Regions from separate parts of the Synechococcus sp. MVIR-18-1 genome, predicted to be linked through region 3. Evidence: predicted binding sites of a transcription regulator. Region 3 holds the regulator's gene; each other region holds the start of a gene.
The links. Region 3 encodes NtcA, which controls nitrogen genes in cyanobacteria. Its sites were predicted from a motif close to GTANCNNNNGNTAC; they were not measured.

Region 1: SynMVIR181_RS12970 (anthranilate phosphoribosyltransferase family protein) is a predicted target of NtcA. The motif match lies at 1,158-1,171, and genes of this name have one in related genera.
Region 2: SynMVIR181_RS12950 (ferredoxin--nitrite reductase) is a predicted target of NtcA. The motif match lies at 1,252-1,265, and genes of this name have one in related genera.

Annotation. Positions count from the first base shown of each region.
Region 1 is NZ_CP047942.1:2,407,798-2,411,028, reverse strand. It holds gene SynMVIR181_RS12975 (MFS transporter) at 1-12, opposite strand, end outside; gene SynMVIR181_RS12970 (anthranilate phosphoribosyltransferase family protein) at 32-1,105, opposite strand; gene cynS (cyanase) at 1,621-2,061, shown strand; gene SynMVIR181_RS12960 (HEAT repeat domain-containing protein) at 2,116-2,829, opposite strand; gene SynMVIR181_RS12955 (formate/nitrite transporter family protein) at 2,841-3,231, opposite strand, start outside.
Region 2 is NZ_CP047942.1:2,403,394-2,406,624, reverse strand. It holds gene SynMVIR181_RS12950 (ferredoxin--nitrite reductase) at 1-1,144, opposite strand, end outside; gene SynMVIR181_RS12945 (hypothetical protein) at 1,366-1,509, opposite strand; gene SynMVIR181_RS12940 (DNA mismatch repair protein MutS) at 1,552-2,238, shown strand; gene cobA (uroporphyrinogen-III C-methyltransferase) at 2,250-3,023, shown strand; gene SynMVIR181_RS12930 (redox protein) at 3,196-3,231, shown strand, end outside.
Region 3 is NZ_CP047942.1:332,039-335,269, reverse strand. It holds gene SynMVIR181_RS01705 (cob(I)yrinic acid a,c-diamide adenosyltransferase) at 1-87, opposite strand, end outside; gene rph (ribonuclease PH) at 222-947, shown strand; gene ntcA (global nitrogen regulator NtcA) at 1,025-1,759, shown strand; gene SynMVIR181_RS01690 (DUF3084 domain-containing protein) at 1,811-2,941, shown strand; gene SynMVIR181_RS01685 (resolvase) at 2,938-3,231, shown strand, end outside.

The DNA.
Region 1 (3,231 bases), 380 kb from region 3:
AGGACGGCGCACGTTCGATCGAGGCGGTTATTCACCTTCCCACAGATGCTCGCCACGCGATCAGTTTCTCTAGGGCTGTGGTGCCTACTCCATTGGATTGCATGGTTTGGGCTTTCTCCACGCCGTCCTCCAAGCTTTTGCTCAGTCCGCTTAACCAGAGGTAACAGCCTGTGTTCCAACGCAAAGACTGAGCCATGGGCCCTCGCCCTAGAAGTGCCTCTTTGGCGTGCGCAGCCCAGGCCTCCTCCGATTCCCAGCGGGGGTCATCTCCGAAGCAGCCATGGTCCCGGGGATGAACGATGTGTCGTTCGGGTTCCCCTGAGTTTTGGATCCGAGCCGTGATTCCGGCTCGACTGACAGGGAGGTCTGTTCCGCCTTCTAAGCCTTTTACGGTGATGACGTCCTTTTCTCCGGCTAGTTCCAGGGCTTGCCAGGCTCGGCTTTCCGTTGGCGGATGCACAAAGCCACTGACAAGGAGGTGGTGCCCTTGGTGTGCGGTCCAGAGCAGCTCGGCGCTTGCTAGTGGAGGGCGTTTCCCGAGATCATCCCGAGCGGGCAGCAGAGCCTCTCCGAGGGGGAAGTGTTCCGGTTGATAAATGAGGGCAAGACCATGCCGGTTGAATCCTGTTTGAACATCGTTGATGGAGAGTCCGTTCAGGTTGAGCCCGATGGAAGCGAACAGTTCTAAGGCTGTAATTCCAAATTTCACCGGCATTCGCTTCCCACCCTGCAAGACCACAGGTTGTCCCGACCCCACCAACAACAAGGTGGTTAAGGGGTAGATCGGTGCCGTGCGAGATCGACCGTCAAAGGGCATGCCAAAACAGATCGGCCGGCGTTGATCGGGTTCACTGAGAAGACAAGGCCCGAGACGTTTATAGGTGTCGAGCATTCCGGTGAGCTCCTGAGGCTCAGGCCGGCGAATGCGATGGGCGATCAAAAAGGCGCCAATTTGAACGTCTGACGCTCCTCCCGTGAGCATCAACTCCATGGCCTCATCGGCTTCGCTTCGGGTCAACCCTTTGCTGGTGTGCTCTCCACTGCCAATTTTGCGTAGCAATTGCTTGAAACAAGCACGCTTCTTGGCTTCTGGAGACATTTCCATTGATATCACCGGAACCGAAGGAGATCGTTCCGCAGAATTATCCCCTTCGGCGGTAGTCATTGATACCGGATCTTTTTATGTAACTCGAGGCTTAGCTCCTGCACAGGCCTGCATAGCTTCCATGGAGTGGGTGGGATGGATGCTGTCGCCCTTCGGCGTAATAGAGACGTTCAATGAGCAGGTTTGGAAATGTTTGACGAACAAGGGCTGAAGTCACTGACAAAGAGTCGCTCACTAGGATGCTATTAATACTTTTGAAGACTTGATTCAGGAATTGATTGAACCGATTCGCGAAAGAGGATAGAAACATGAGTACGACCTAACCATCAACTTTTCAATGATGCGCTCTTCCTCTCATTCGTTCTGTCGCCGATGCTTCTATTGGTTGTTCTGGGATTAAGGATTGGTAGCCAATGCATCAGTTTTGGGTCTTGATCTTGTAGATGATCCACTCACTGCTGAGTGGCTCCGTAAGGCTTGCTGATCTCTAGTAGTTCATTTATTCTTCTTTTTACATGACAACGACGGTTACTGCTTCGCTCATGGCAGCAAAAAAGGCTAAGGGGCTTTCTTTTGCTGATCTAGAAGCGGCCCTTGGGCTCGATGAAGTTTGGATTGCTTCCCTCTTTTATGGACAGGCCACCGCATCCCCTGAAGAAGCAGAGAAATTAGCAACTTTGTTGGCTCTAGATCCAGCCATTACCGCTGCCCTGCAAGAGTTTCCAACGAAAGGAAGTCTCGATCCCGTCATTCCTGTAGATCCATTGATCTATCGCTTCTATGAAATCATGCAGGTTTATGGAATGCCCATGAAAGATGTCATCCAGGAAAAGTTTGGCGATGGAATTATGAGTGCTATTGATTTTACTTTGGATGTGGATAAGGTTGAAGATCCAAAGGGTGATCGGGTGAAAATCACGATGTGCGGAAAATTCTTACCCTATAAGAAATGGTGAGTTTTTGATCTCATTTAAGTAAGAGCCCGGCACGATCGGGCTTTTTTATTGCCTTTAATATTGCTGCTGAAGCTGGCGTACGGCTTGTTCACGTCGCTCTTGATTGGTGAGTTCTGCGCTTAATGACTTCAATGCTCTTTTGCTATGAGTTGTGGCCATGCATCCCAGGGCTTTTAAGGCAGCCTCAGCGGCTGTATCAGATCCTTCTTCGACCAGATTGGCTAGTTTGTTGCTAATGAGAATGTCATCTCGTCGCTGCAGTAAACGTATGCAGGCGATGACAACAGGATCACGCCAATCTTGCAGAGCGGGTTCACATAACTGCAGCAATTCGATGGCTTGAAGTTGATGAGATTTGAAGCCAAGAAGATTGAGAGCGGCGAGGCGTTGTGCTTGGCCGGGCAGCTGCAAAATGGACTCGAATTGAGACAGCGTGAGTTCTGCACCCCAGCAACTCAGTGCGTTGAGCAATAAGGCATCAGGCTCATTGGACTGCTCCAATTGTTTGAGCAACCAATTCTTTGCTTCAGGTTGATGGCAGAGTCCGGCGGCATGGATTAATTCAGGACGAATTCCGTACTGTTGGATCAGGGTTTGGATGATTGGCCAGCCTGTTTCTGCCAACATTCCTAAACGCTCAGCCACCGCAAAACGGAGTTCATCAGAAAGGCTGGGAGAAAAATTCTCTCCCAGCCAGGTTGGATTCAAGGGAATCTTCCGTGCATTGGCTAGCCGATCCCACAGGGTGGCTTCATCAATGGCACTCATGGAGTTTGAAATTAGCGGGCACCAAGCTCAGCAGCCAGTTCACGTTCCAGTTTTTCATCATGCTCTGTGGGAAGCACATCGGAAATTTTGGTGCGGTGAGTGCTGTAAAAGAGCATGCCAATAAAGACCATACCTCCAACAACATTCCCGAGCGTGACTGGGAGGAAATTCCAGAAGATCACTTTGTAGAACGGAACGCCTGAACCGAGAATTGGTCCAGCTGTATGCAGGAATTGATTCACAACAATGTGTTCCATGCCCATTGTTTGGAAGGCCGTAATCGGCAACCAGCAGGCCAGCAATTTGCCGGGAACACTTTTGCTCACAAGAGCCATTGTGACGCCTAGGCACACCAACCAGTTTGCAACAACTCCACGCAAGAAAGCCAAGAAGAAACCCATG
Region 2 (3,231 bases), 380 kb from region 3:
GTTGCAACAAGGGATCTGCTTTGAAGCGATCCAGATTGGCTGTTGAAAGGCCCACGATGATCACGTTTTGGTCCTCTGTTAGGCGAATTTCACCAGTCCCGTAATCAAGACTTGCTGTGGCTAAGTCGTGCAGATCGGTGGCCGTGAGTCGTCCAACGCTGACATGCAGTCCTGCGAAAAACTCATCTGCATTTTTTTGTGGGTGGATTCCGTAGTGAGAACGAGGAGTGTCGTTAAAAACTGAGCCTGGATCCTCTGTGAGAGGACCAAAGAGGCCTTCCACTTCACTTCTGAACGCGTCGATGCCGAGCTGGTCGAGATACATGCGGAAGCGCCCTTTCGGTCGCTTGTCCCGCTCGCCGTTGTCACGCCAGAGGCGAATGACGCAATCGGTCATTTTGCAAATCTCCTCCTGTTTCACCCAAGCATTAAGGGGAATGGCATACGCATTCATTTGTGATGAGAGAATCCCTCCGATCCATACGCCGAAACCCAAAACACCATCTCGTTCAACAGGGTGAAAGACGATGTCGTTGTGGAGTAGAAAGTTATCTTTTGCCCCAGCTACAGCTGTATTCCATTTGCGCGGAAGGTTCGAAAACTCTGGATTACCTTCGCAGTGGTTGGTGAGAAAGTTTTGAAGCTCGGTGGTGAATGGCCGTGTATCGATAATTTCATTTGGATCAATGCCTGCAAGTGGGTTTCCAGTTACATTCCTTGGGTTGTCAAAGCCTGATTGGATTGAGCTCAGTCCAACGTCCTTCAGTCGCTTGAGAATATCTGGTAAATCATTTAGCAGGACGCCACGCAGCTGTAGGTTTTGGCGTGTTGTGATGTCGCAGCTTCCATTCTCGCCGTAACGCTCCACGATTGAAGCCACAACCCGAAGCTGTCGATGATTAATGACGCCATTGGGGACTCGCAAGCGAAGCATGAACTTGCCCGGTGTCTTGGGACGCCAAAACATTCCATACCATTTCAGACGAAGCTGAAGATCGGTTTCATCGACCTCTTCCCAACCAATTCTTGCAAACTCTTCAATCTCATTGCCAACGAGTAACCCATCCTTTGCTGCTTTGTTCTGCTCAATTTTATTGAGCTTCTTGTTTTCTAAGAATGGTCTTGTGGGGACTTGAATGCTCATAGTGCTGATGCCCTGGTACAGGAATTCGTCAGTTAGCGAGATTTCCAGCACATCAGAAGTGTTCGTGCTGAGAAAAGGTTTATAGCGATCTGTGGCGTGATCTTTCGGTATCGGTTGGAACCAAATCAGCGTCTATGGACTCGCATTTATGTTTGATTTGCTACAAAGAAGTTCTGCAGTTTCTGGCTCGATTAACCCCTCCTTAACGGCAGAGAATTGAATCAGTATTGGCGGCCTATTTCTCCGATCCAGCGAACGGCTCCATGGCGGATCATCGACCAAACCCTTGCCATGGCCGCTAAATCGCGATCAAAATCATTTTTAAATTGCTGTGGTGCTCGGTTCCTGCGAGCAGTTGACTGCATGGGAGCGCGAGAATGCCTTCTGCGGTAGTTAGTCATGCATGCATGAATGAAAACCACCTGACTAGATCAGTTCCAGGGGCATCAGATCCGTGGCCGTTGTTACGGAAACGTGGCGAATTGAGTGGTGGAACTGCTCTTCGTCTTGTGATCCATGGACGCTCAGGTGGAGTTGTACCGCCATGCTTGCTCCAAATTGTGGATGCGGTCGCTGCGAGTAGAGCGGCTCCAGTTGAATTGGAAGTGCTGACTGCAGAGCATCCCTCGCCCGTGCAGTGCGACAGCCAGTGGCTTGTTCCTTTGCTTCTGCTGCCTGGTAGTCATGCGCGCAGTGACGTTCCGCTGATTCGTGATCGTTTGAAGGCTGAGGGCGTTGTTGTGAAGTCGCTTCCTTTTCTTGGTGCCTGGAATTGTTGGTGGGTTCTGATGGCGCGTTGGATTGAGGATGTTGCCGCTAAAAACGCTTCTCTGGCGCTGGTTCATCATCCATTGAGGCCAGGGCTGTCTGATCGTTTCCTAGCTTCAATTCAGCATCGCTTTGACTTGCCTGTGGTGCCCTTTGATGCTTGGGACCAGTTTGCTAGTGACCATCCCAATGTGGTTCCATTACCTCTCTCCTTGGCTCCCAATCGGATGTCTGAGGCGTTGCGTCAGGCTGGTGGTCTGCCATCCCTCCTTGAAGATCCCCAGCTTCGGCAGGGACTGATTCATTGTCTTGCCCTATTGCCGTGACTGACTCGACCATGACGGGCACTGTGTACCTCGTTGGAGCTGGACCAGGCGATCCCGATCTCCTCACCGTTAAGGCGCATCGCCTACTGCAGTGTTGCGATGCCCTCGTCTACGACTCCCTGGTTCCCAGTGAGGTCCTCAATCTCGTTCCAGACTCCTGTGAACGTCACTTTGTCGGCAAACGCCGCGGTCACCATTCCGTGCCTCAGCCCAGTACGAATTCAGTTCTCGTTGCGTTGGGTCAGCGCCATCAAACGGTGGTTCGTTTGAAAGGTGGAGATCCCTTCCTGTTTGGCCGTGGTGGAGAGGAAGCAGCCCATCTGGTTTCCCATGGCATTGCTGTTGAGGTTGTGCCCGGCGTCACGGCCGGGATTGCGGTTCCCGCTTATTCCGGAATACCGGTGACGCACCGACGAGCAGGCTCGTCGGTCACCTTTGTGACCGGTCATGAGGAGATCGACAAGCGTCGTCCATCTGTGAATTGGCGTGCTCTTGCCACAGCGAGTGATGGCTTAGTGATTTATATGGGTTTGCATAATTTGCCGCGAATTGCCGAGGAATTGATGGCCGGTGGTCTTGATGGGGACACCCCTGTGGCTGTTGTTCAACAGGGCACAGTCGCTGGTCAGCGTTGCTTGAAAGCACCCTTACGTGAAGTGGCAGCCGCGACTCGGACTGAAAAATTTGCCTCTCCTTCGATTGTTGTTGTGGGAGACGTGGTCAACCATCAAGTGGAGGCTTGTGCACCTGAGCCCGCGGCGGTCACGATGCCGATTCCATTCTGACGGTTGTTGATTGATGTTCAGTGCGGTGATCAATCATCCCTGATTAATCCAGTTAGGGAGGCGTTCACTGCTGAAACCAACAATTTGGTTTCTATGTCTGGGTGGCATCCGATACGGATTGAGCTAACCATCAGCGCTAGAGACAATGAATCAATAATTCAATGGCATTAAAATGTTTGAACTTATTCCGTATACGCGTTTTCGAGAT
Region 3 (3,231 bases):
TCTTCGAAGCCCTGCTTGCTCAAGAGTCCTGTGGTCAACAGTCCGCGACTCACGAGAATGATGGGTAGGGCTGAGGCTGACGGTCATCACATTCGCCGATGTCCGGCAAATCCGGATGTGGATGAATCTAGCGGTGAAAGTGCAAGACACAAGTGCTTTGACACCATCCATGGTGTGCCGAGCCAACTGGCAGGCTCAAAGAACCTCCACACCCTGGGCTCATGACCGACACCTCTCGCAATGACGGACGTCAGCCGGGCGAGCTTCGCCCCTTTTCGATCAGCTGGGATCCCATGGGATTTGCCCTGAGTTCAGTGATCATCCACAGCGGACGCACCGCTGTTCTTTGCAGCGTTTGCCATCAAGAAGGTGTGCCTCGCTGGCGCAAAGATCAAGGCCAGGGGTGGCTCAGCGCCGAATACCGACTTCTGCCTGGATCCACTCCAGAGCGACAAAACAGAGAACTGCTCAAATTGAGCGGACGCACCCAGGAGATTCAGCGCCTGATTGGCCGCAGCCTGCGCGCAGCGATCAACATGGAAGCTCTCGGCGAGAACACGTTGAGAATCGATTGCGATGTGATTCAGGCGGATGCAGGCACCCGCACCGCTGCGATCAGCGGATCTTGGGTCGCGCTTCAACGCGCCTGTGAGCGACTGGTTCAACAAGGAATTCTCAACACCAACCCCGTCCAATCCCAAGTGGCCGCCGTCTCCGTTGGGGTGATTCACAAACGCCCCCTTCTCGATCTCGACTACAGCGAAGACAGCCAAGCCGATGTGGATCTCAACGTTGTGATGAACGGAGCAGGGCATTTGCTGGAACTGCAGGGCACTGCCGAAGGAGCTCCTTTTAGCCGTCAGCAGCTCAATGACCTACTAGACCTCGCCGAGCCTGGCCTCAAGCAGATCATGCACGATCAGAATTTAGCTCTCTCCAGTAGGTGAAAATGCCGAGTTTCGTGTTCCTTGCTACATGAACAGGAGGGGCTGATCCATAGCATCCCGACATACGAGTAGGGACCATGGCTGAGGTCAGCCGCGGCTTCAGCCGCTACGCACCACCAACAATGCGCCCGGCGGGCTCGAGCTTCGGAAGTCCCGCGGTTCCTTCCAGCCGCACGCTTCAAGATGTCATTCGGGGACTCGATGGTGCCAACTCGGAAATGGTGGAACGTGGGAAAACCATCTTTTTCCCCGGTGACCCTGCAGAAAAGGTGTACCTGATTCGTCGCGGAGCCGTCCGCCTCTCCAGGGTTTATGAATCTGGCGAAGAAATCACGGTTGCCCTCTTACGAGAAAACAGTTTGTTTGGCGTTCTGTCGTTACTGACAGGTCACCGCTCCGATCGTTTTTATCACTCGATCGCTTTCACAAGAGTGGAAATGGTCACGGCTCCAGCCACATCTGTGAGGCAGGCCATCGAAGCTGACACCAGTGTGGGCTTGCTGTTACTGCAGGGTCTATCCAGCAGGATTCTCCAGACCGAAACGATGATCGAAACCCTCACCCATCGAGACATGTCATCTCGGCTGGTGAGTTTTCTGTTGGTGCTCTGTCGAGATTTTGGAGTTCCTGGTCAACGGGGCATCACCATTGACCTACGCCTCTCACACCAAGCCATCGCCGAAGCCATCGGTTCCACGCGCGTTACCATCACGCGTCTCCTGGGTGATCTCAAGTCATCGAGCCTGGTGGATATCGATCGCAAAAAGATCACTGTTCTCGATCCAATCGCTCTCGCTAAACGGTTCAGCTGACCATGCAGGTGAAGATGGAACTCCCGTCCGAACTCTGATCCTTCGTTCACCGTGACCGGCTGGTTCCTACTTCTTGCTCTGCTAGTCCTTGGAGGCGTGCTCTCAACCCTGGGAGACCGCCTTGGTTCTCGTGTGGGGAAAGCTCGGCTGAGCTTGCTTGGACTGCGTCCCAAGCGCACGGCCGTGGTGATCACGGTTTTAACGGGCAGCCTGATTAGTGCGCTTTCACTTGGACTCTTGCTGTTAGTGAGTCGGCAGCTCAGGGTGGGCCTGTTTGAACTCAATGCTCTCGAAGCCAAATTGCGGAGCAGTCGCGCCGACCTCAAGACAAGCAAAAGCGCTCAGAGGCAAGCCGGCAAGGAGCTCACAACGGCACAACAACGAGCGGCAGAACTGCGTCGCACCCTGAAGCCCCTCCAGGAACAAACCCGATCCTTGGAAGCCGAGCGGCAACGATTGAGCCAAGACGTGAATGCGAAAGATGTGGAGATCCAACGCACCGAGCAGGAACTCTCGGCCGTGCGCACGCAAATTCGCAGTGGAGAGAAAGAACTCAATCAACTAGAGGACACGCTCTTGGCGCTGCGGCGCGGAAACGTCGCCATTAGCAGCGGTCAGCCACTTGCCACCGTGACCCTGAAGCTCGAACGTCCCGATCAAGCAAAAACGGTCATCGATCAGTTATTGCGTGACGCCAATCTTCAGGCCTATCAACAAGTGCTCCCTGGCCAACCAGCGGAAAGGCAAATTTTGCTGGTTCCGCGGCCTGACATCCAGCGCTTGGAGCAAACGATTCGCAAACCTGGCACCTGGGTTGTGAATATCCGTTCAGCCGCCAATGTGCTGCTCGGAGAAACCGTTGTGTACGCCTTCCCTGAAGTGCTTCCCAATGTCACCGTGACAAGGGAGGGAGAGGTCTTGGCCCGCACCACCCTGGCGAGCAATGAACGCAACCCTGAAGCCGTTCGCAACCGACTAAATCTTCTCCTTGCCTCCACATTGGCCGAGGTGCAACGACGCGGTTCGCTCAGCAAGGGGTTGCAGTTTGATGGCAATGAAATCAATGCGCTTGGCCAAGAACTGATCGATCGCAACGGAGGACTCGCAGCGCTCGAAGCAGTCGCTTTACGACGCAGCGAAACGGCAGATCCGATCGCCATCCAGTTGCGCCTTAGCCAATGACACGCGTCATAGCGCTAGATCCCGGCCGAAGTAAATGTGGGCTGCTGTTAGCAGACATCGCCACGAACACCGTGCTTCAAGGCATGGTGATACCCAGCGCTGAGGTGCTTGATCAGCTTCGATCCTGGATGGTGGATGCTCAGGGGGAGGACGATCAGATTGCTGAGCTGGTCATCGGTGACGGCACCAGCAGCACGATCTGGCAACACCAACTTCCCGCAAGCCTGAAGGTCCGCGTCGTGGACGAAACCGGGACTACCTTGCGAGCCAGGGCGCGTTACTGGCAGTTG